Regions from separate parts of the Clostridium sp. LIBA-8553 genome, predicted to be linked through region 2. Evidence: a T-box and tRNA genes for the amino acid it is inferred to sense, from the RefSeq annotation. Region 2 holds a T-box; the other holds one or more tRNA genes.
The links. The T-box of region 2 lies ahead of AC2JAQ_RS11865 (valine--tRNA ligase). A T-box ahead of a tRNA ligase gene usually reads a tRNA of that ligase, here a tRNA-Val.

Region 1 (12,530 bases), 790 kb from region 2:
AGAATAAGTGATGCAGAATATGAAGTTCATGGAGTAAGTAAAGAGTCTTCAAAATTATTAAGAAAAAAACTAGATTTCGAGAAATTTGAAGAAGAAGATTTTTCTTTAGATTTTCATATAAGATATTTAGATATAGATTTAAATAAGCATGTTAGTAATATTAAGTACATAGAATGGGTTTTAGAGACAGTCCCAGCAGATATTGCTTTAAAGTATAAAATGAAAAGAATAAAAATAAAATTTGAAAAAGAAATTACATATGGTCATAATGTAAATATAAAATCAAAAATAATTAGAGGAAAAGATGAAATAAAAGTTCTTCATAAAGTACAAAATGAAGAAGGAGAGAACATTACTTTAGCAGAAACTTATTGGTATTAAAAAATATTTAGGAGAATGAAATTATGAGTGAAAATAAACTTGCAAAAAAATATGACGTATTATATTACGACTCAGATGTTAATAAAAATATAAAGATGGTACCACTTATGAAAATTTTTGGTGATGTATCAGCAATTCATGAGGAAGAGTTAGCCTATGAGGGTATCAAATACTTAAAAGAGCATGGATTAAGTTGGATTATTTATAGTTATTCAATTGACATAAAAAAACCAATACCATATAAAAGTTCTATTAATGTAGAAACTTATTTAGAAGGAATAAAGAAATTCTATGCTAGTAGGGTTTATAAGGTTTATGATGAAAAAAATGAAATTATTGCAGAAGGAAAAATTATATTCTTATTAATAGATTTAGAAAAGCGTAGAGCAGTGAGAATTCCTAAGGAATACTGTGAGTTAATAAACATGGTTAACACTGGAGAGGTGGAATTAAAATCAACTAAGGTTGAAAAGTTGGAAAGGGAAGATTTAGAAGCAAACCTTTCAGTTAGAAGAAGTGACATAGATTTTAATAAGCACGTTAATAATACTAAATATTTAGAATGGACTATGGAAGCTACTCCAGAGTGTATTTTAGATGAATATAGCCTTATATCAGCTAAAATCAAGTATGAAAAAGAAGTTAGACTTGGTGATGATGTAAGTATTATTTGTCAATGGGACGAGATTGAAGAGGGATATAAGTGTCTTTATAAGATAATTAATCATAGATTAGGAGAAGTAGCGGCTCTAATAGAAACTGTTTGGAAAAAAGAGTTTTAATGGATAACAAGAGCAATTTTGATTAAGTTTAGTAAAAAGCCATGTTATAAATTTTTATATAAAGAAGAGGTGTTTAATTAGAAAAGTTAAGGTTTCTAATTAAACACCTTTTTTAATAGTGTTAAATTTTAATAGTTTTCTACAAAAAAATATTAAAGTGTACAAGAAAGAGCAGCAGTGAATCCTGAGCTCCAAGCCCATTGTAAATTGAATCCACCACAATCACCATCAACGTCTAATAATTCCCCGCAGAAATAAAGATTATCTACAATTTTTGATTGAAGGGTTTCGGAATCGACTTCTTTTGTGTTTACTCCACCAGTGGTTACTTGAGCTGCTTGAAATCCGTTAGTTCCAATACACTTAAATTCCCAAGCCTTCATAAGATGTGTTAATGATTTTTTTTCCTGCCAAGTAAGTTCATAACATGGTTTATGTAAATTATCTATACCAGCTTCTTTTAAAAGTATAGGTATCATTTTTTTATTAACAACACCTATAAGTGAGTTTATAACTTCTCTACAAGCAAAAACAGCAAAATGTCCTTCTAAGAAATCTTCTAATTCTTTTAATGATTTTTCAGGCATCATATCAACTATAATCTTAACCTCATTACCTTTAAAGCAGCCTAAAGATGCTTCTCTAGAAATTTGTAATATTGGAGGGCCTGAGATTCCGTAGTCTGTAAAAAGAATCTCTCCAAAATCTTTTCTAATACTTTCTCCATTACATAAAACTTCAGCATAACCATTAAATTTTATTCCTGATAAAGCTTTTAATTTATTATGAGAAAGTTTTAACTGGACAATAGCAGGATTAGGTTCAACAATTGAGTGACCTAAGTTCTTAGCTAGAGTATATCCAGAACCATCAGAACCAGTTTTAGGAGCAGATTTTCCTCCACAAGCCATTATTAACTTTTTGCATTTAATCACAGGAGAATCCTCATTTCCTGTGGATAAAACAAATTTTCCTTTTGACTTATGGATAGATTTTACCTTATATGAATTATAAAGAGGTATCTCACGTTCTTCTAAAGACATTTTTAATATATCTACAACAGAAGATGCCTGCAAAGATTGAGGATAATTTTTACCTTTTTCAAGTTCTATTATTGGTAAACCTAGATTAAGAAAGAAAGCCTTTGTATCCTCAACAGAAAATTTGTTTAATGTTTTAATAAAAAATCCATCATTACTACTATGAAAGTTTGAAAATGGAAAATTTATCAGTGAATTGGTTATATTACATCTACCGTTACCTGTAGTAAGAATTTTTTTCCCTATTCTATCTGTTCCTTCAACTATAGCAACATCTAAACCAAAATCCTTTGCTGTAATTGCAGCTGTTAAACCAGAAGCTCCACCGCCTAGAATAACTACGTCATGGTATATCATAAGTTTAATTTCTCCCTTCTTGTATCTTTATATCTTAATTTTCATACTAACCTAAAAATAGTCTTCTAAAAGTATCATTTATTTAATCATAACATTTCTAAGGTTGTATTGTATCATATTTGCTTATTATTAAATACTTGAAGAATAGGAAAAATCGTAAGTTATATTATTTTTTTTAGGAGTAATACTAAATAATGAGGTGAGTATTATGAAATTTAAAATTACAGATAGCAACATGGAAGAATATAATATAGAATTAAAAATTAGAAGGATGAATTATGATCAAGTGGTTGTGAATTATCCAAATAAGTCAGGAATAAAAACTTTCAAAATGAAAGATGGAGAACTTATTTCAGAAGGAGAAGTCGATGATATTATTAAAAAAAATCTTGATTTATTAAAAATAAAAATAAATAGGGGTACTTCAGCATTATTTTATAAAGGAATAATTGATTCAATTGAGGAATCATTTAAAGAGGTAAAATCTTTAGAAGTTTTAAGTGATTTTTCTAAAGGAGTAAATAAAAGAGGATTTTGGGATAAAGATATATTGATATACTTAAATGGGCGATATCCAATAAAAATTGAAGCTAGTGGAAGAAACTTTAGAGAAGATAGTTATAAGTTCAATATTAAGGTCTTAGAACAGCCAGAATTCCTTGAAATGTGTCATTTTAATATGGAAAAATTAAAAGAACAGAGAGCTTGGAGAAAAAGACAATTAGAAATTTATAAAAAAATAGTTGAAAAAATAGAAAACGAGAGTAATTTTGAGGAAAAATGCGAATAGCAAATATAATTTATTTAAATGGTTAAAAACGACTTAAAATGACTGAAAAAAGTGTTGACATAAGATTATTTTTTGGGTATTATATTCCTTGTCAGGTCGCCAAGTGCGAAAGACAAAAACAAAATAAACAAATTTAGTTTAAAGCTAAAACTGGTCAAAAATGATGTGGTTTTAAGAGTTAATGTGGCCCCTTGGTCAAGCGGTTAAGACACCACCCTTTCACGGTGGTAACAGGGGTTCGATTCCCCTAGGGGTCACCATCACGGTCGCATAGCTCAGCTGGGAGAGCACCTGCCTTACAAGCAGGGGGTCACAGGTTCGATCCCTGTTGCGACCACCATAAAACTTTTAATGGCTCAGTAGCTCAGTTGGTTAGAGTGCCGGCCTGTCACGCCGGAGGTCGAGGGTTCGAGCCCCTTCTGAGTCGCCACATTTTTGGCCCCTTGGTCAAGCGGTTAAGACACCACCCTTTCACGGTGGTAACAGGGGTTCGATTCCCCTAGGGGTCACCATATTACGGTCGCATAGCTCAGCTGGGAGAGCACCTGCCTTACAAGCAGGGGGTCACAGGTTCGATCCCTGTTGCGACCACCATAAAAGTTTTTAATGGCTCAGTAGCTCAGTTGGTTAGAGTGCCGGCCTGTCACGCCGGAGGTCGAGGGTTCGAGCCCCTTCTGAGTCGCCAGTTTTGGCCCCTTGGTCAAGCGGTTAAGACACCACCCTTTCACGGTGGTAACAGGGGTTCGATTCCCCTAGGGGTCACCATATTACGGTCGCATAGCTCAGCTGGGAGAGCACCTGCCTTACAAGCAGGGGGTCACAGGTTCGATCCCTGTTGCGACCACCAAAACTTTTTAATGGCTCAGTAGCTCAGTTGGTTAGAGTGCCGGCCTGTCACGCCGGAGGTCGAGGGTTCGAGCCCCTTCTGAGTCGCCACATGCTGGTGTGGCTCAATTGGCAGAGCAGCTGACTTGTAATCAGCAGGTTATCGGTTCAAGTCCGATCATCAGCTCCAAAGAACTTCAGTTTAACTGAAGTTCTTTTTTATTCTTTTAAAGAATATTTCGACATTTAATTTATTTATGCAAAAAAAGTATCTCTTATCTTTTAAGTAAGATAAGAGATATTTTTTCTTTTCTGAAGATTTTTCTTTATTCTTATATCATCTCCATAAGTTTTAAATAGAACAAAGTTTCCAAGTAGTCTTGAAGTTATTCTCTCTGCATAAGCCTGTTTAAGTTCAGGTAAATTTAAATTTGTTGATATAATCATTTTTTTATTTAACAATATTTTTTTATTTAGAAGAGTAAATAACTCAGTAGTTGAGAAATCAGTTATTTGCTCTGCACCTAAATCATCAATAACAAGTAAATCACAATTTATAAGCAATTCCTCTAACTCGTGATCATTATTAAATCTTATTTCTCTAAGATTTCTAATAAGCTCATCAGAAGTTCTATAAACTACAAGAAATCCATTATCTAATAATTCTTTAGCTATGCAATAAGTCAGAAATGTTTTTCCAGTACCAGGACTTCCATAGAAAAGTATATTTTCATTATGTCTATTGAATTTTGGAATGTATCCATTAATCATTTTATCTATAATGATTTGCATATTTTCTCTTGGAGAGTATTTTTCATTTCCTTTGTTTATAGAAGAAAAAACATTTATATCAAATTTTGAAAAATTATTTAATTTTAAAGCGTCTGCCATATGAGAGTTCTCATAGTATATTTCTACAAGTTTTCTTTTGTAGCAAACACATTTTTCAACACCTATATATCCTGTATCCTTACATTTTTCACATTTATAATGCATATCTAAATAATCTTTTGGATATCCATTCATAGCAAGTAATTGATCTTTTTCATCTCTAAGATTTTCAATTTCTTTTTTTAGTTTTTCAAAATTTCCCTTTTCATGCTTTCTTAAAGCAAGCATTGAAAGTTTTAGAGAAAGCTTACTTATTTCTCTTTCATATTCAAATACTTGAGGTATTTTTTCTTTTATTTCTTTTTGTCTATTAGCTAGATTTGATTTTTCTTCTTGACGAATTTTTTCGTACATATCCATCAATTGACTTTTATAACCTTTAATCATTCAGTATCCCATCCTAACAATTGTTTTTCTAAGGAATCATAGTCATAATCTCTTTGGGTAAAGTTTGCTTCTCTAGCTGGTTTCTTTTGAATTTGAGAGTTGTTTTTATTAAATGGTTTTTTGATATTTGATGGCTTTTTAACATCCTTTTTAGCAACATCATCAAGTGTTTTTATACCATCTTTAAACCATTTAGCTAAAATACCATCTATATATTTAAAATCAGCCCTATTTAGTCTTTCAAAGCATATATCACAAGCCTTAAGTATTAACTCAACAGAGAAGTTGTAAGTTAGAAGCCATTTTTCCATCATAGTTTCTTGTGGCTTCATTATCTCAGTATTTTGTATTCCTAAATACTTAAGAATTTTTCTTATTTTAACCCATTTATCTTCTGTTTTAGTTATGTAAGCTTGAGCTTCCTCTATTGATTTTATTCCAGCATTATGCCAACCAAGAGCCACTGTCTCTATGTATCTAACATCTTTTTTGCCTTTAGATACACAATACTCTATTAATATTAATATAAGCTCAGAGGAAAAATTAAGCTCTGTTTGCCAAGAAAGATAAGTAGTCATTTCCTTTGTTGATAAAGGTCTACATATAAGTTTTTCTATATCTTTCAGCATATCCTTAGTGTTATTTTCATCAAGGGCAGATAATAAATCAACAGAATTCTGACTTGATGAATGATTGCCTTCCGATAAGTCTAAAAACTCTATTTTAAAGTTATTCATTTTATCTATAGGAACTAATTTAATAACACCTTCTTCATGCCAATAATTAAGAGCATTCATTATATCTGATTCTAATAGGTTTAAATTTGTTGCTAAAATTGAAGAATTAACCCCAGGTTCCCCCGTAAAGCTATACTTTATCATTAACAAATAAACCTTAATAAATTCCCCTCGAGCTTTAGGCATATATTCTTCTATGAATACATTACTAACAGGAGTAAATTTAGTGGCTGAGTTTTTTAACATAAAAGTACTCAAGAAATAACCACCTTTCTAGTTTTGTATAAATAGTCTAATAATTAATGATTTAAGATAAATTAAAATTTTAGACTATGTTTAATTATATCAAAGTGTCTTTTCTATAACAATAAAGTAATCTCTTATAAAATATAAAAATATTTTATTTGAATGAATAAATTTTATTTTAATGGGCACATTAATTTACGTGTTTAATTTTAAACTAAAATTTTTATTAAAAGGAGAATTTTGAATATGAGTATTTCGGAAGGCGAGGGGAGAAACTTTATTAGAGTTTTTCTTTCTACCTTAATTATTTTATTTTCTACAGTTAAAATTGAGGTATTTGCAAACTCTTTATATGCAGAAAAGGGAGAGTTTGAATATGTTTTTGAAGGGGTAAGTTGTATGGCAAATATTTATGTTGAGGCCTATGAGTTATCCTTAAATAATAATGTAGTAGGTTATATAGATAATCCAGATACTGTAGAAGATGTTTTAAATGAAATCAAAGAAAAATATGTGAAAAAAGCTTCTGAAAGTGGAGTTTTAGTTAAAGAGGTAAATTTTGATACAAAAGTAGATTTAAAAAAGAATAGTGTTTTATCTCAAGATATAAATTCAGTTGATGAAATTTCATCTAAAATTCTGTTAAGTAATAAAATCCTAGATGAACCTTTAGTAGAAATAACTGTTGAAGCTGAAGTGGAAGAGATTGTTCCGATAGAGCCAGCTGTAGAGGTTATAAAAGTAGATAATAGGTACTTAGGTGATAATACTGTTGAAAATGGGAAAGCAGGAGAGAAAAAGATTAAAAAGAAAATGACCTTTATAAATGGAAAAGAAGAAAGTAGTGAAGTAATATCTGAATCAATTTTAAAAGGTGCAGAGAGTACTAAGGTTTACAAAGGAATAAAGGATCCTATTAACTCTAACATGACTTTTTTATCACATCCAACGAGAGGTGGCGTTATAACATCTGTTTTTGGAGAAAAAAGCAGAGGTGGGCATAGAGGAGTAGATATTGCTGTACCAAGTGGAACGCCTATAGAAGCGGCTTGTAATGGTGTAGTAAGCTTTGTAGGATATGATGATATATATGGAAACATGGTTATAATAAAACATGATGATAACACAGAAACATTATATGCGCATGCTAGTGAGATATTAACTGAATCGGGAAAAGAAGTGAAAAAAGGTGAGACTATTGCAAAAGTCGGTAGTACTGGAAGAAGTACTGGGCCTCACCTACATTTAGAATTGAGGTATAAAGGGAATCCTATTAATCCTATAGATTATATAAATTAATATTATATATTTTCTAATAGGAATGATAAATCAATGACTCCTTCTCCAACAGAATTCGAAGGAAGTTCATATTTATTGTTAGAAGCTATTTTTAATAATGAACATAAATCTTTATAGCTTAGTTCTGGCTTAGACTCTAAAAGTAGTGCACATACTCCAGATATGTAGGCGCAAGCTAAAGAAGTTCCTTGAAAAACGGTGTAGCTACTATCCAATTTATGAGGATATAGCTTTATGCCATTTTTCTCAGAGATATATTGCTTATCTGAGTTTAAGCACATTATATTGACGCAAGCGGCACAAAAATCTGGTTTTTTCAAATTAGAATTTCCAGAGGAAGAAAATTTAAAAGTTGTTGTTGGTGCCTTTGTAGAATCTATACCACCAACTGTTATACACCAAGGAGATAATGCTAAGCCCTGAATAGTGTTATCTCCTTCTATGCTTCCAGAGGGAACAATAGGAATAATATTTTTGCTAACAGCTAGTTTAAAAATATCATTAAAATAGTCTGAAATTCTAATATTATGGCTAGTAAGTTCAAATGGCAAGCATAAAACTCTTATAGGATTTTCTTCTTGATATATAAGAGTCTGAATAGCGAATAATATATCTGAGACATATCCTTTACCAGTAGCATCAAAAGCTTTAATGCAAGAAATTTTAGTGTTTTCTGCAATACCTTTAAAGACAAATTTAGAGGAATAACCACTACCACATATAATTCCACTTAGAGCTGTTCCATGACCGTTGTCATCATAAGGATAAGAATAGTTATTTAATAAATCTAAAAACATGTCTATTTTATTTTTAGGATTCAATAAATCTTGATGAGGATAAACACCACTATCAACTAATCCTATAGATATATTTTTGCCAGTAAAATTAAAAGACTTATTAGATGGAAGTCTATTTGCTGTTCCGATGCTAAGACCACAGAGGGTAGCATGATCATCAAAAGAAATAAATTCTATTTCAGGATATTCAATTAATCTATTAATAGCTTTTGGCGTAAGAATAGCGCAAATCAAATTTAATGATTCAATTTCTCTTACAATAGTACCTTTTAATTGAGGCATTTTCTTTACCATATCTTTCATAAACTTCTTACATTTGATTAGAACTCGATACTTAGTATAATAAGAGCGATTTATATAAATTTTTAGATTGCTATCCAATTTTTGTTTTAATGAAAACATAATAAATACTCCCATATTATTTATTATTTTATAATATATGAATGGGAGTATGATTTTGACAATGTATTAACTTTTCCATTTAAATATGATAATTCCTATTATCATTATTATAATTCCAAGATAGTTGTGTGCAGCAAATTTGATTTTTTCAGTATCGAAAAGAGCAAAGGCATCAATTATCCCTGCTGTTAGGAGTTGAGAAATTAAAATTATAGATATACCAAAGGTTGGTCCTAAACTTCCTACAGCAGCCATAACAGTATAGGTTATAACAACTCCAATAGCTCCGCCTAAGAGATATATTTTATTTACGGAGCGAATCTCAGAGTAGTTTCCACTTCTTAACATAAGCATAATTAATAGAGCTAAGACAAAAGCAGATCCTTGTACTATGGTGTTGGTTTCCCATACTCCTATTTTTTCTGAAACTCTTGTATTAAAAACTCCTTGGATACTCATAGCTGCACCTGAAATAATTGCTAAAATAATACCAAGCATAATAAATCACCTCAAGCTTAGTATTCCAAAATAAAAAAAAATAACTCTCTAAATTTTAGAGAGCTATCTTACAACAATCATTTTTGAAAAAAATTTCTTCTATTTGATTTATTGAAAAACCTAAACTTATTCCTAAGCTTATAAAATCTTCAAATAATGTTTTATAGTGATCAATAGATGGAGATATTATTAAGTCATTTACATCTATAAGTAAAGTTAAAAATTGATCGCTTAAACAATAATCATTTGGTTTAACTATTAGTGTTTTTAAGCAAGTATAATTTTTATTTAAGCCTATAGTAAGGATTTGTTTTAAACAATCGATGTATTTTTCTAAAACTAATTGTCTTGAAACTCTAGATTTATTATTATCATTCCAATAAATAAAACATTTTGTTTCATCTGCTAATTCGCTTATCTTAACTTGAAGTGCTAAGTACATTCTAGTAGTAACTTTATATGTACTTAAATTATTATCGATAACAAGTTCCTTGTTAAACTTATCTTGTTGAATAAAAAAATTATCTAACTCCATGAGTATATCCCCCTATCTTCTTAAGCAAAAAATGCTTACTAGTTAATTTTACAGAATCTTTTCACAATTGAAAAGATTAGAAAACGAATACAAGTCTAAAAAGTTACGAAATGTTTAATTTACAATTATTTTAACCTAAGGTAATTATATATATGCTATAAAAATGTTAATATAAATAAACATAATATAAATTATTTAGTAATTTCTTAGATCGTATGATTTTACAGGGATTTCTCTTTTGTTATTTTGAAATCTCCAAAGCTCTATTTTAGAAATTTTTAATATGTTTTTCTTAGAAGATTCTCTTAAATTAAAAACAGTAGGTTGTGCATTATTCTTTTTATGATGTTCTTTGAAGTTAGTGTTATTTATAGGAATATATAGAGGTGAATCTACACGTTCTCTAATATTAAAACCATGCAACTTTAACATGTCATTAAATAATCTATGCATTTTTTTTATATAACCTTTGTTTTCAATTTGTAAGTTTAGAGCTTTGTTAGTACTTTCATTAAATTCAACACTACCAGTTAACTCTATCCTAAATTTTTTATAAGGTTTAATTAGTTTAAGAACCACTTCGTCTAGCTTATCTAGATTAGGGTTATCAATTGTTTCAAGAGGAATGTGTAAACTTATATGATTTCTTGGTAATTTGTATTTTCTTAATAAGCCTCTTTGAAGTGATTCAAGGGATTTACAAGATTCCTCGTCAAACAATGCTACTAAATAATATTTCATAACAAAACCTCTCTTGAATATTAGTTTGTTCCAAATAAATACAAACTTTGTTATAAATTATAACATATAGAATTTTTAAAAAAAATAATAAGAGAGAAATTTCAGAATAAAAAGTATTTTTAGACAATATAGATTGGTTAAATTTTAAAAGTAATGAACAAAAAAAATCTTTAAATATTGGCTTATTATGATATAATGAAAATTATGAGTAATACTTTAAATTTCACTGTTTAGCCAGTTTAAATGTGGTTAGATGAAATTAAAAAATTAACTAAACAAGAATAAAAAAAGAAGAAAATGGTAATTGTATACATATAAAAAATTAGCAAGGGTGAATTGTATGAATAGATTAATTATAAATGGTGGTAAAGCTTTAAAGGGAGCCATAGATATAAACGGCGCTAAAAATGCGGCTGTAGCTATATTACCGGCGGCTATACTAGCTAGTAAAGGTGAATGTATTATTGATAATGTACCAGACATAGCTGACGTACATTGCTTAGAAAGAATAATTAAAGGATTAGGATGTAGTGTTGAAAAATTAGATAACAATACATTAAAAATAAATGCAGAAGATATAAAAACAGTTAATGCTTGTGGAAATGATGTAAGAAAAATGAGAGCTTCTTATTATTTTATAGGTGCACTTTTAGCACGTTTCAAAGAGGCTAAAGTTGAACTTCCAGGTGGATGTCCAATAGGAGTTAGACCTATTGACCAACATATAAAAGGATTTGAAGCATTAGGAGCTAAGGTTTCAATAGAGCATGGTGCTGTAAATATAATGGCTGAAAAATTAGTAGGAACAAATATATTCTTTGATGTTGTAAGTGTTGGGGCTACAATCAATCTTATGATAGCAGCAACATTAGCAGAAGGTACTACTGTATTAGAAAACTCAGCAAGAGAACCACATGTAGTTGACGTAGCAAACTTCTTAAATGCTATGGGTGCTAATGTTAAAGGTGCTGGAACAGATGTTATAAGAATTAAAGGTGTTAAAGAATTAAAAGGATGCAACTATAGCGTTGTTCCAGACCAAATAGAGGCTGGTACATTTATGATAGCAGCGGCAGCTACTAGAGGAGATGTAACAATCCAAAATGTTATACCAAAGCACTTAGAATCAATTTCAGCTAAGCTTTTAGAAATGGGAGCTAAAGTAGAAGAGGGAGACGATAGTGTTAGAGTTTATGTTGATGGAGAATTAAAAGGCGTAAATATTAAAACTGCTCCATATCCAGGATTCCCAACAGATGTACAACAACCAATGTGTACACTATTAGCCTCAGCTAAGGGTAGAAGTATAATAGTTGAGACTATATGGGAAAATAGACATAAGCATGTAGATGAACTTAAAAAAATGGGAGCTACTATAAAGGTTGAAGGAAGATCAGCGATTATAGATGGTGTAGATAAACTTACAGGAGCTGTTGTTAAGGCTACTGACCTAAGAGCAGGAGCGGCAATGGTTATTGCAGGTTTAATTTCTGATGGAGTTACAGAAATAACAAGCATTGAGCATATAGATAGAGGATATCCTCATATAGAAGAGAAGTTTAGAATGCTTGGTGCTGATATAATCAGAAAATAAGAACAAAAAAATGGGGGAAATATATGATTTTTTGCTCACTATACAGTGGAAGTAGTGGTAATAGCATATTAGTAGGATCAGAAAAGACAAAGATACTAGTAGATGCAGGATTATCAGGCAAGAAAATAATAGAAGGCTTACAAGCAGTAGGGCAAAATCCTAATGAGATTGATGGTATTTTCATAACCCATGAGCATAGTGACCATATAAAGGGTGCAGGTATATTAT
Region 2 (12,530 bases):
TAAAATACGAAACTCAAGATGATGATAAGGAAATTTTAGTACTTACTACCAAAGGAGATAATGTATTATTCTTCTTCAAAGATAGAATATCTCCAAACAAGTTAAAACTTATAGACGATTATGTACGTAAGCATGTTGAAAAAATAAAAAAAGAATTAAGTATATCTGCTGATTATACAGTTGGTGAAGATAGTTCTTTCATAGTAAATCTTAAAGCAATAGAAAATAATACTATAATAATTGATTTAAATGTAAGTGTTCCTTCCAAAACTGAAGCAAAAGCTATTTGTAGCAAATGGCAAAGCAATTCTTCTGATATATACAATAAGATAATTCATGCTCTTATAGAAGATTAATAATCCTGCTATTATTATTAGCAAAAATTAATATAAAATTTATAAATTTTAGGGGGAAAATGCAATTGTTTAAAAAACATAATTTTCACTTTAATTGGCTCCCACTAATATTGATATCAACAATTTCAATAGCATTAATTTTAAATGTTAGGACCATATTTAGTGAAGGAATTCAACCTTTTTTGTCAGTTTTAACGCCATTTTTTTGGGCTTTTGGAGTAGCTTACTTAATAAACCCTCTCATGATGCTTATAGAAAAAAAATTTAAACTTAAGAGGGCTTTTTCACTAATAATAAGTTATGTCTTAGTTATAATTTGCGCTTACATATTAGTTGCAATTATTGTTCCTACAATAATCAATAGCGTGTCAGAATTATTTAGTAATATTTCGGAATATGCTTCTTCTGCTGAAGATTGGATTAATAATAGCTTAGCAAATATGAATATTCCATTAGATTTAACTCATCTAAATACTTCTGCTACAGACTTTATTTCTAAAACATCAACATTATTATCTACTATATTTGGAGGCTTATTAACTCAAACCCTAAAGATAACTTCATCTGTTGTGAAATTTGTTTTCGGATTCATAATATCAATTTATATGTTAATGGATAAAGAAACCTTAATTTCAGGTTGTAAAAAAATTGTAGTTGCTGTTATGCCTTCTGAAAAATCCTCAAAACTTTTTATTAGTTTTATGGGAGAAGCACATAATATATTTAGTAGATTTATAATAGGTAAGATTATAGATTCACTTATAATAGGAGTTCTTTGTTACATAGGATTATTCTTAATGAAAAGTCAATATGCAGTACTTATTGCATTCATAGTTGGATTAACAAATATGATTCCATACTTTGGACCATTCATAGGAATGATTCCAGCATTTTTATTAACACTTATTGTTCAACCATCTATGGCAATATGGGTTCTTTTATTCATATTCTTGCTTCAACAATTTGATGGTTGGTATTTAGGACCAAAGATACTTGGAGATCAAGTTGGAGTTTCTCCACTATTTATAATATTTGCAGTTACAATTGGTGGTGGATTATTTGGTGTTTTAGGAATGTTCTTAAGTGTTCCTATAATAGCATTAATCAAAATATACACTGAGAAATTTATTGAATATAGATTAGAAAATAAAAAACAAAATCTTAGTTCTTAAGAGCTAAAAGGGGTATACATTCTGTATACCCCTTTATTATTTAACTAATTGTTAATAATAATCTAAATATGATGTTAAATTGCCAATATTATGTTATTATTAAATACATTAAGCTTTAGACAATTACTAAAACGTTTAAATAATCATTGAAAGGAAATACTTATGAATAAAAAAAAGCGCTTTAATTTTAGTAATAAACAAAAAATAACTCTTTTTTCTTTATTAGCTATTTTAGCTTTAATAGTTTCTGTAGTAAGCTTTTTTGTTTTTAGATTTTACAATCATTCATACGAAGCAAAAAAAGATCCTACAGAAGTTAATGTTGTAGATGAAGATATTAAATTCACAGAAGTTCCCGGTATAACTAATATTCTATTACTTAGTAGCGATGCTAGGCCCGGTGAAGATGTCTCTAGATCAGATTCAATAATGATATTAACAATAGACAATGTTCATAAGAAATTAAAAGTAACTTCTCTAATGAGAGATATGCTAGTTAAAATAGATGGTCATGGTGAAGAAAAATTAAATCATGCTTTTGCTTATGGTGGTCCAACTAAAACTATTGAAACTATTCAAAATAACTTTGGTATAAAATTAGATAACTATGTAATAATAGACTTTAATTCCTTTGTTAAAGTGATAGATGCTATAGGTGGAATTGAGGTTACTATAAAAGATTATGAGCTTGATGAACTTAATAAATATATTCTAGATGGTGGTGGTTCAGAAAAAGATTTACTTTCTGCCCCTGGCACATATAATCTTAATGGATATCAAGCATTATCCTACGCTAGAATACGTAAAGTTGGTGATGGAGAATATGAAAGAACGGAAAGACAAAGAGCTGTTATTCAAATTGCTCTAGAAAAAATTAAAGATATGTCACCGGTTAAACTTGTTGCCTTACTTAACGAGTTATTCCCATATGTAAAAACTAACATTTCATTAGGCGATGCTATGAATTACGGTTTTACAGCTTTAAATGTAGGAAAAGATTGTAACTTTGAAATAGAGCAATTTAGAATTCCTCTAGATAGTATTTCTAAAGGTGGAATAATTGATAATAAAGGTTGGGTATTTGTTATAGATAAAGTTGAAACATCTAAGGCTCTTCAAGAATTTATCTTTAATGACAATAAAGATTATGAGCCTGATACTAGTAATTTTGATTCAATCATAGAAAATTGTTTTAATAGCTATGATATAAAAGACGATACCTCTCATCCTGATTATGAGTATATACCTAATAGCAATATAAATAGTAATTTTGAAAGTAATAAGAAATCTAGTTCAAATAATAATACCACTAATTCAAATTCTAACAATAAGGTAGAAAAGCCAAATAATTCTGGAAATACTGAAAAACCTGCTAATAAGCCAAATACAGATAATAGTTCAAACTCTAGTAATAATTCAGAAAAACCAGTGGCTCCTCAAGAAAAACCTATTCCACCTACTCAAACTGAAAGTGGAAATAATGGTTCTTCTTCAGAGACACCATCAAATGGGGAAAATTCCTCTTCAGATAATACAAATCAAGAGAATAATACTCAAGAAAATTAATAAAGAGCTGTCTAAAAGCTATGATTATTAACATAGACTTTTGGGCAACTCTTTTTTCATAATTTAAAGATATAATATTACAGAAAAAAAGTGACTTACACTTCCTCCTATTACAAATAAATGCCATATAGCATGATTGTATGGCATTCTATCTAGAACAAAAAATATACATCCCAGTGTATAAAACAATCCACCTATAACAAGCCATAATATAGCCATATGCGGAACTGCTTTCCATACATCCTTAACTACAAATAAAATAGCCCATCCCATAAATATATATAGTAGCGTAGACAGCTTTTCAAACTTATTTATAAAGAAAGCTTTAAAAGCTATACCAAGTATTGTAAGAATCCAAATCATAATAAATATAGCCATTACCTTTTTATTATCTCTTAAGCATACCAAAACATATGGTGTATATGTTCCTGCTATTAAAAGATATATGGATGAATGATCAATTATCCTAAAAACTCTCTTTGCCTTTTTATTAGGAATACTGTGATATAAAGTAGAGCCTAAATATAATATCACAAGAGTTACTCCAAATATAGTAAAACTTATTATTTTATAAACGTCTCCACTTAGTGCTGAAAAAACTATAAGCAAAACCGCCCCTACAACTGCTAATACAGCTCCTATCCCATGTGTTATGGCATTAGCTATCTCTTCTCCTTTAGTATAAAAGTTTAGTTCTTCACTCAAAATTCCATTCCCCCTTATAATCTAGTTTTTAATTTATAATTGTAATTATATCATTTATAGTTTATTATTAAATATATTTAAAAAATTTATTTGAAAGGTGGTTTTTAATATGAATCATTCAGCTGATTATTTCATAAAATCATTAGAGATGACAGCTCATCCTGAAGGTGGTTACTTCAAAGAATCTTTTGTTTCCGAGAGAACGCTTCCTCCAAACACATTACATATAAATGAAGAACGCTTTCTTTGGACTAGCATTTATTTCTTATTAAGAACTGGAGAAGTTTCAAATTTTCATAGATTAAAATCTGACGAAATGTGGTATTTCCATGCTGGAGAACCTCTAACAATTTATATGATAACACCTAATGGTGAACTTATAGAAAAACAATTAGGCTTAAACATAGAAAAAGGAGAAACTCCTCAAGTTTTAGTACCTAAAGATTATATTTTTGGTTCTGCAATGAATAATGATGGCTTTTCTCTAGTTGGTTGTATGGTAGCACCTGGCTTTAACTTTAAAGATTTTGAGTTATTTAATAGAAAATACTTACTTGAAAAATATCCAAATTATAAAGAAATAATAGAAAAATTAACTAGATAGATAAAAAAAGACAAGCATATCAGCTTGTCTTTTTTTATCTATCGTTTAAACACATGTTACAATTTGTTTTTTTAGAAATCTCATCGTAATACTGAGATTCCTTAGATTGACTAAATATTATTTCTAATACATCTCCAGCCTGTATTTTTACTTCTCCGTTTGGTATTATTTCCTCTGCCCCTCTAAAAATAGTTATAATCAAACTTTCCTTTGGCCACTTAACATCTTTTATATATTTCCCATCTAATTCAGAACCAATTTTCACTTCAAAATCAAAAATTTCTTTTTTCTTTATGCCAGAATTAAATTTAATATTCATTCTTTCTAATAATCTTTCTAATAAACTTTCATAAATAGGCTTATTATTAAGCATATCAGAAACCAAATATGCCACAGTAACTGTTATTGCAACTGGTAATAAGTGTTTAAAAGTACCTGTCATCTCTGTTATAAGCATTAAGCCAGTAATTGGTGCCTTAACTATAGATGCAAATTGTGCCGCCATAGCTAAAACTATAAAATTAACTATTAAGGAATCACTTATTCCTAAGTACTTATTTAAAACCAATCCAAATATTGCCCCAACTAAAGCTCCTAAAGCTAATAAAGGGAAGAATATTCCTCCTGGTACTCCTGAAGAATAACTAAAAAAAGTAAATATAAACTTTATCACTAATATTATTATTAAAAGTTTTATCGCAATATTATTGTTTATTATGTTTTCAATGAGAGAATCTCCACCATCAATCACTTGAGGTATTGTTAATGCTAAGATTCCAGTCATAACAAATGGAATTATAGTTTTAAATTGAATAGGAATCTTTTTTAATGTTTTCACATAAAAATCCTGTGTTTTTAAAAGCCCTTTATTAAAAATATATCCTGTTCCCCCTAATATTACTCCTAATATTATTAATGTCCAGTAATATTTTATTGGTAAGGAACCTGTTGGAGGAATTTTTATACAAAATTCATTGCCTAAAATAAGGTTATCTATAAAAACCCCAGTAAGTGAAGCTGATAATGCAGCTAGCATTACAGGCAAAGAAAAACTTCTATGTACTTCTTCTAGAGCAAATATTGCACCTGATAAAGGAGCATTAAATATAACAGCAAGCCCTGAACTAGCTCCTCCTGTTATAAGTAATCTCTTTTCAAAATCACTTTTCTTAAAAATCTTAGCAAATCCCTCACCTATAGAAGCACCTATTTGTACTGATGGTCCCTCTTTACCTAATGAAAGTCCAGATGCCATACATATTATTCCACCGATAAACTTATCCCTAAGTACTCTTTTCCAGTTTACAGTTATCTTTCCGCTAAGCTCTCCTTCGACCTGTGGAATACCACTTCCTCCTATCATAGGATTCCTCTTTACTATTATCCCAACTATAAAACCTAATAATATAAGAATTATAAATAAGGGAACTATAAACTTAGGATTTTCACGTGTATAAGAATATACTTTATTAAATCCATCCATCCCAAATCCTATTATGGTTTTATATATCATTATTACAATTCCAACTATTAATCCTACAAGTATTCCATGTACTATTATTTTAAACTCTAAGTTGTTTAATCCACTTATCTCTTTATCTCTATATTTATCTCTCACCATATAATCACATCCATATTATTTTATGAATAAATTATATACCTTTTGTTAACATAAGTTCAAATTTTGCATTTCTTATTTATCCAGTTAAATCCACTTTATCTACTTAAGTCTAGTACTTTATGCTTCTTAATGATGTATCCTCATTATTTCTTATAACTCTTCTCATGTCTCCAACCATATATAAAGAACCACAAATTAACAATAAATCATCTTCTTTAGTTAATTCATAAGCCTTATTATAAGCCTCTTTATAATCTTTAAACATAAAAGATTCTTTTCCAAATTTCTTTATTTTTTTATATAAATCTTCCACATCTTCTGCTCTATCACTATGAGGTTCTACAATAACTACATTATCTACTCCCCTAGTTATTTCTCCTACCATCTCTTCTACTTGTTTATCCCCTAAAATTCCTAATATTAATGTTATGTTTTTAAAATTAAAATATTTATCGATACTATTTCTTAAGTTCCTTATTCCATCAATATTATGAGCTCCATCTATTACAACTAGAGGACTCTCATTTAATACTTCCATTCTTCCAATCCATCTTACTTTTCTTAAACCATTCTTAATAGCCTCATTACTTATATTAACACCCTTTTTTCTTAAATCTAATAAAGTTCTTAATGCTACTAAGAAATTCTTCACTTGATGATCCCCAAGTAAAGATAATTCTATTTTAAAAGTTTCATTATCTATTAAAACTTCAATTTTCTGAACATGTTTTTCTTTATCTATGATTACATTTTTAATATCATAAATATTTACTACTTCTAACTGGCAATTTAGTTCTTTACATCTATTCTTAATTACCTCTAATACGTCCTCTTTCTGAGGATAAGATACCACAGGAACACCATATTTTATTATGCCACATTTTTCTCTTGCGATTTCCTCTATGGTATTACCTAAAATATTCATATGATCTAAGCTTATTGAAGTTAATACAACCATCTCAGGCATAATTACATTAGTTGCATCTAATCTTCCCCCTAGACCAACTTCTAAAACAGCATAATCAACTTTTTCCTTTGAAAAATAATAAAACATTAGAGCTGTTATTATTTCAAATTGAGTTGGACTTTCATATCCAAGCTCTATAACTTTATTAATGGCTTTCTTAACATCTCCCATAAGACATGCTAAGTCATCTTTTTTTATATTTTCTCCATTAATTTGTATTCTTTCTTCAAATTCTTCTAAATAAGGTGATGTATACATTCCTACCTTAAACCCAGCTTCCTTTAAAACTGAACTTATCATGGCTGTAGTTGATCCCTTACCATTTGTGCCCCCAATATGTATAAATTTAATATCCTTATGTGGATTTCCTAAAAACTCTAAAACTTTCTCTATTCTATCTAATCCTAAATTCATTCCAAATCTTGATGCAGTAACAATATACTCCATAGCTTCATTATAATTCATCATTACTATAGCCCTCCTTAAAATATATAAAGAAAGTGTATCACAAAGTGCTTAAATAATAAAACTTATAAATAGTATGAAGAGAATATCTGTGTAAGCTTTAGAATTTAAGTAATCATGGAGAGGATTTTGCGTTAAGAAGATTGAATGTCCGACGCAAAGCTAGTTTTCAATCTTTAGCAAAATTCTCGGAATGATTGCTATAAATTCTTAGCGAAACACAGTAATTCTCAGAATATATTTATAAGTTTTATTTAGCACTTTAGATACACTAAAGCTTTATTGTTATATTATTGTAAAGCCTCTATTCTTTCTAGAACAGCTTCTAACATTTCTTTATATTTAACACCTTTTGCTCTTTCTTCATTAACAACAGCCTCTGGTGCTTTGCTTACGAATCTTTCATTAGAAAGTTTCTTTTCAACTCTTAAGATTTCTCCCTCAAGTTTAGTTTTCTCTTTATTTAATCTTTCTAACTCTTTTTCTCTATCAACTAAGTCAAGTAATGGTAAGAATAATTCTCCACCCTTAACAACTACTGATACTAAGTTATTATCTAAGTTATCCTTATTATCTAAGAAAGTAACTTCTGATGCTGATGCAAGTTTTTCTAAGTAAGCTCCACCATTTATAAATGCATCTTTAGCCTCTTCTGAAGCGTAAGCCATAACCTTAGCTTTTCTTGAAGGTGGTACATTCATTTCAGCTCTTAAGTTTCTTAATGATCTTATAGCTTCCATTATGAATGTCATATCCTTCTCAGCTTTTTCGTTATTTAAAGCTTCATCATATGTTGGCCATTCAGCTATTGTGATTGACTCAGTTTCAGTGCTTAAGTGAGTATATATTTCCTCAGTTATGAAAGGCATTACTGGGTGTAATAATTTTAATCCTGTATTTAATACAGTGTAAAGTACATTAAATACTACTCCCTTAGCTTTCTCATCATCACCATATAATACTGGTTTAACTAATTCTATATAGTAATCACAGAACTCTGTCCATAAGAAATCATGTACTTTTTGAAGAGCTATTCCTAACTCATATTTTTCCATGTTTTCTGTAACTTCTTTGATTAATGAGTTCATTCTTGATAATATCCATTGATCTGCTAAGCTATATTCTTTGCAATCTTTGTATTTATCCATAAGCTCTCTGTCTAAGTTCATCATAACGAATCTTGAAGCATTCCAAATCTTATTAGCAAAGTTTCTTGCAGCTTCAACTCTTTCAGGAATGTATCTTATATCATTTCCTGGAGCGTTTCCTGTTACTAACATGAATCTTAATGCGTCAGCACCATATTCATCTATAACTTCTAATGGATCAACACCATTTCCTAATGATTTACTCATTTTTCTTCCTTGAGCATCTCTTATGATACCGTGGATTAATACTGTATCAAATGGAGTTTCTCCCATGTTGTGTATACCTGAGAATATCATTCTAGCAACCCAGAAGAATATTATATCGTATCCTGTAACTAATGTTGATGTTGGATAGAAGAACTCTAAATCATCAGTTCTATCAGGCCATCCTAAAGTTGAGAAAGGCCATAAAGCTGAACTGAACCAAGTATCTAGAACGTCTTTATCTTGTTCTATGTTCTTTGATCCACACTTACAGCACTTAGTTGGATCTTCTAATTCAACCATGATTTCTCCACAATCTTGACAGTAGAATACTGGTATTCTGTGTCCCCACCATAATTGTCTTGAAATACACCAATCTTGGATATTTTCCATCCAGTTGAAGTAAGTTTTTTCGAATCTCTCTGGAACGAATTTAGTTCCTTTATTTCTAACAACCTCTATAGCAGGATCTGCTAATGATTGCATTTTTACATACCATTGTTTTGATATGATTGGCTCAACAACTGTACCACATCTATCATGAGTACCAACATTGTGAGTATGAGGTTTTATTTTAACTAATAATCCTAACTCTTCTAAGTCAGCAACCATTTGTTTTCTAGCCTCATATCTATCTAAGCCTTTATATTTTCCACCTAGGTGGTTTATTACACCACTATCATCCATAACTCTTATTTGTGGTAAGTTATGTCTCTTACCAACTTCAAAATCGTTAGGATCGTGAGCTGGTGTTATTTTAACTGCTCCTGTTCCGAATTCTACGTCAACATAGTCATCAGCAACTACAGGTATTTCTCTATCAGTTAAAGGTAATTTTAACATCTTACCTACTAAATGAGCATATCTTTCATCATTTGGGTTAACTGCAACAGCAGTATCTCCAAGTAAAGTTTCTGGTCTTGTAGTAGCTATTTCTAAATACTCATCAGAACCAACTACTGGGTATTTTATATGCCAGAAGTTTCCTTCTTTTTCTTCATACTCTATTTCAGCATCTGATAAAGCAGTTTGACACTTAGGACACCAGTTAGTTATTCTGTTTCCTTGATATATTAAACCTTCTTTGTATAATTTAACAAATACGTGTCTTACAGCTTTACTTAAATTTTCATCCATTGTGAAAGCTTCTCTTGTAAAGTCTGCTGAACAACCCATTTTCTTAAGCTGCTCTCTTATTCTTTCTCTGTATTCATCTGTCCATTCCCAAACTTTTTCTAAGAAAGCTTCTCTTCCCATTTCTTTCTTGTAAAGACCTTCTTTTAAAAGCTCATTTTCAACTTTAACCTCAGTTGCTATACTAGCATGGTCTTGTCCTGGTAACCATAAAGTACAATATCCTTGCATTCTCTTAAATCTTATAAGCATATCTTGAAGTGTATTATCAAGTGCATGGCCTAAGTGTAATTTACCAGTTATATTTGGTGGTGGCATTATTATAGTGTAAGGTTTTTTACTCTTGTCTATTACAGGAGTAAAGTACTTCTTTTCTTGCCAATTGCTATAAAGTCTTTCTTCAAACTCTTTAGGATTATACGTTGTAGAAATATTTTTATTATCCATTAGACTTACCTCCTTAAAATTCAAACATAGTTTTATGTATTTATTTAAAACATTCCAAAAACTATCTTGAAATGCCTTTTAACAATTATTTTTTTATTTATGATCTACTTTAAGTGAATATTTATTTTTAGCTAACCCTTCAGATTTATCTTATAGTTCTATCTAAAAACCAACACTAACTTAAAACAGCTCCTTTATTTAAAAGTAATTTTGGGCAATAAAAAAAGCCCTCATCCATAAAAGGACGAAAACTCGCGGTACCACCTTTTTTCCCTCATATTAAGGGCTCTCAAAAACTAACGACTGAAAATGCCGTCTTTGATTACTTTAATAATTTCACCAAAGAAACTCAAAAGCTACCTTCAAGATATCAAGCTTAGAAATCTTACACCCAAGGATCTCCTCTCTTAAAAGCTCTTCCTACCTTTACTCCTCTTTATCACTGTTTATATTACTATTTAAATTATAAATATATCTTATACCATTATTTTAACCTATGTCAAGTAAGTCTAATCAAATATACATATAAATTTATAATATTTTCATCTTATGAATATAATTCCAAAATAAGTTAATAATTAAAGTAGATATTTTTTAGGAGGTCAAAAATGAGTAATTTTTCTAAAGGTAACGAATTATACAATACTAGAAATTATTCTGATGCCATAAGTTATTACAAAAAGGCTTTAGATAACGATGAATGTAAATGTCATAGTTATTATAATGCTGGTGTTTGCTACATAAAATTAAAGCAGTATGAAAAAGCTATTGAAATGATTAATAAAGCTTTAGAACTTTATCAAGACTCAAAGTACTTCTTTAATCTAGCTTATTGCTATTCAATGATAAATAATAATCCTAAAGCTTTAAGATACTTTAATTTAGCTTGGGCATTAGATAATGCAGATAATGACTGCGAAAAAGCCATAGATTTAATCTTATCAAAACTTACAAAATAACCTATACTCCTAACTGATTAACTTTAAAATTATAAATTATCTCAACAAAAAACAACCAAGCAAAATTGCTTGGTTATTTTTTACCACTCACCTATTATTTGGGCATTTCTATGTGAATCATTATTTTTTCTGCTATCAAAATAATTACCGGCTTTTCCAAAGGTTGTATCAACAGTTATCCACTCATTTTTATCTGGTAAATAAACCTCATTCCAAGAATGTGGTCCCCATTCTTTACCGTTAAATCCTTCTCCTGTTACCATTCTAACTTTTAGTCCAGCTTCTCTTGCCATAGCAACATAAAGACATGAATAATCAAAGCATATACCACTTCTAGTTTCAAAAGCTTCAATAGCACCTGATTTATACTTTGATGGTTCCTTACTTATGTTTTCGGCTTTATTATCATCATAATTAATATTTTCACTTATCCAAATATATAAGTTTTTAGCTTTTTCTCTATCAGTCTTTGCCTTTTTAGTAAGTTCTCTAGCTTTTGCATTAATAGCTTCATTTGATTTTATACCCTGTTCTAGAGTTACTCCATTATAAAGGTTTATAACATTACTATTATTTTTAATTACTTTTTCTTCAGTTGGTTTTTTAGTACTTTCTTCAGTAATTAAGTTTTTACTTATAGCATCTTTATATTCTTTATGAAAAGATTCATACTCTTTATTCAAAGCAGCATAATACTGATTATTGTTTATTATCTCATAAGCTCTTGAATTTAAAGTTAACTTTTCCATTTTGTTTCCTAAAAATCCATTACTCCCCAAAATAATAATAACTAAGGCGCTTATTATCATATAAAATGCAGCCTTAGGTATATTAATTAATAATGCTGCTCCTTTTCCAAATCTCTTTCCTCTTTTAGCCTCTGCTTTTTTTAACCATCTTAATATTGGATTTATAATTAATAAATTAAGTATTAAAAATACAAGCTTTATTACGAAAAAAATCACAAGAGTAAGAACTAATACGATTAATATAATTATCACCTGTGGTGAAATATTAAATCTTGATATGAGTGAATCAAAATCTACCACTATAATAGAGAACATTTTTTCTATTATATCTACTTTTTTTATTACAATGAAACTTAAGTATAAAGCTGAGAAAAAGGCTATATATCCACCTAGTTCTTCAATACTATGCTTTATTTTTATAATATTAAATTTT

Region 1: it has a tRNA-Val gene. The T-box ahead of AC2JAQ_RS11865 (valine--tRNA ligase) is inferred to sense a tRNA for this amino acid. The anticodon was not compared.

What each region holds. Positions count from the first base shown of each region.
Region 1 covers NZ_CM173489.1:3,446,301-3,458,830, reverse strand. The annotation lists gene AC2JAQ_RS15770 (acyl-[acyl-carrier-protein] thioesterase) at 1-381, shown strand, start outside; gene AC2JAQ_RS15765 (acyl-ACP thioesterase domain-containing protein) at 405-1,163, shown strand; gene AC2JAQ_RS15760 (BaiN/RdsA family NAD(P)/FAD-dependent oxidoreductase) at 1,316-2,560, opposite strand; gene AC2JAQ_RS15755 (hypothetical protein) at 2,769-3,350, shown strand; tRNA gene AC2JAQ_RS15750 (tRNA-Glu) at 3,536-3,610, shown strand; tRNA gene AC2JAQ_RS15745 (tRNA-Val) at 3,615-3,690, shown strand; tRNA gene AC2JAQ_RS15740 (tRNA-Asp) at 3,704-3,780, shown strand; tRNA gene AC2JAQ_RS15735 (tRNA-Glu) at 3,788-3,862, shown strand; tRNA gene AC2JAQ_RS15730 (tRNA-Val) at 3,869-3,944, shown strand; tRNA gene AC2JAQ_RS15725 (tRNA-Asp) at 3,959-4,035, shown strand; tRNA gene AC2JAQ_RS15720 (tRNA-Glu) at 4,041-4,115, shown strand; tRNA gene AC2JAQ_RS15715 (tRNA-Val) at 4,122-4,197, shown strand; tRNA gene AC2JAQ_RS15710 (tRNA-Asp) at 4,210-4,286, shown strand; tRNA gene AC2JAQ_RS15705 (tRNA-Thr) at 4,290-4,365, shown strand; gene AC2JAQ_RS15700 (ATP-binding protein) at 4,458-5,453, opposite strand; gene AC2JAQ_RS15695 (DnaD domain protein) at 5,450-6,448, opposite strand; gene AC2JAQ_RS15690 (M23 family metallopeptidase) at 6,683-7,735, shown strand; gene AC2JAQ_RS15685 (S8 family serine peptidase) at 7,738-8,934, opposite strand; gene AC2JAQ_RS15680 (DMT family transporter) at 9,001-9,432, opposite strand; gene AC2JAQ_RS15675 (dUTP diphosphatase) at 9,488-9,967, opposite strand; gene AC2JAQ_RS15670 (2'-5' RNA ligase family protein) at 10,163-10,708, opposite strand; gene murA (UDP-N-acetylglucosamine 1-carboxyvinyltransferase) at 11,049-12,302, shown strand; gene AC2JAQ_RS15660 (MBL fold metallo-hydrolase) at 12,326-12,530, shown strand, end outside.
Region 2 covers NZ_CM173489.1:2,654,483-2,667,012, forward strand. The annotation lists gene AC2JAQ_RS11830 (DUF4364 family protein) at 1-356, shown strand, start outside; gene AC2JAQ_RS11835 (AI-2E family transporter) at 422-1,528, shown strand; gene AC2JAQ_RS11840 (LCP family protein) at 1,691-3,094, shown strand; gene trhA (PAQR family membrane homeostasis protein TrhA) at 3,158-3,799, opposite strand; gene AC2JAQ_RS11850 (cupin domain-containing protein) at 3,909-4,403, shown strand; gene AC2JAQ_RS11855 (ClC family H(+)/Cl(-) exchange transporter) at 4,438-6,024, opposite strand; gene AC2JAQ_RS11860 (bifunctional folylpolyglutamate synthase/dihydrofolate synthase) at 6,134-7,456, opposite strand; gene AC2JAQ_RS11865 (valine--tRNA ligase) at 7,747-10,389, opposite strand; T-box leader at 10,627-10,841, opposite strand; gene AC2JAQ_RS11870 (tetratricopeptide repeat protein) at 10,998-11,348, shown strand; gene AC2JAQ_RS11875 (transglutaminase-like domain-containing protein) at 11,429-12,530, opposite strand, start outside.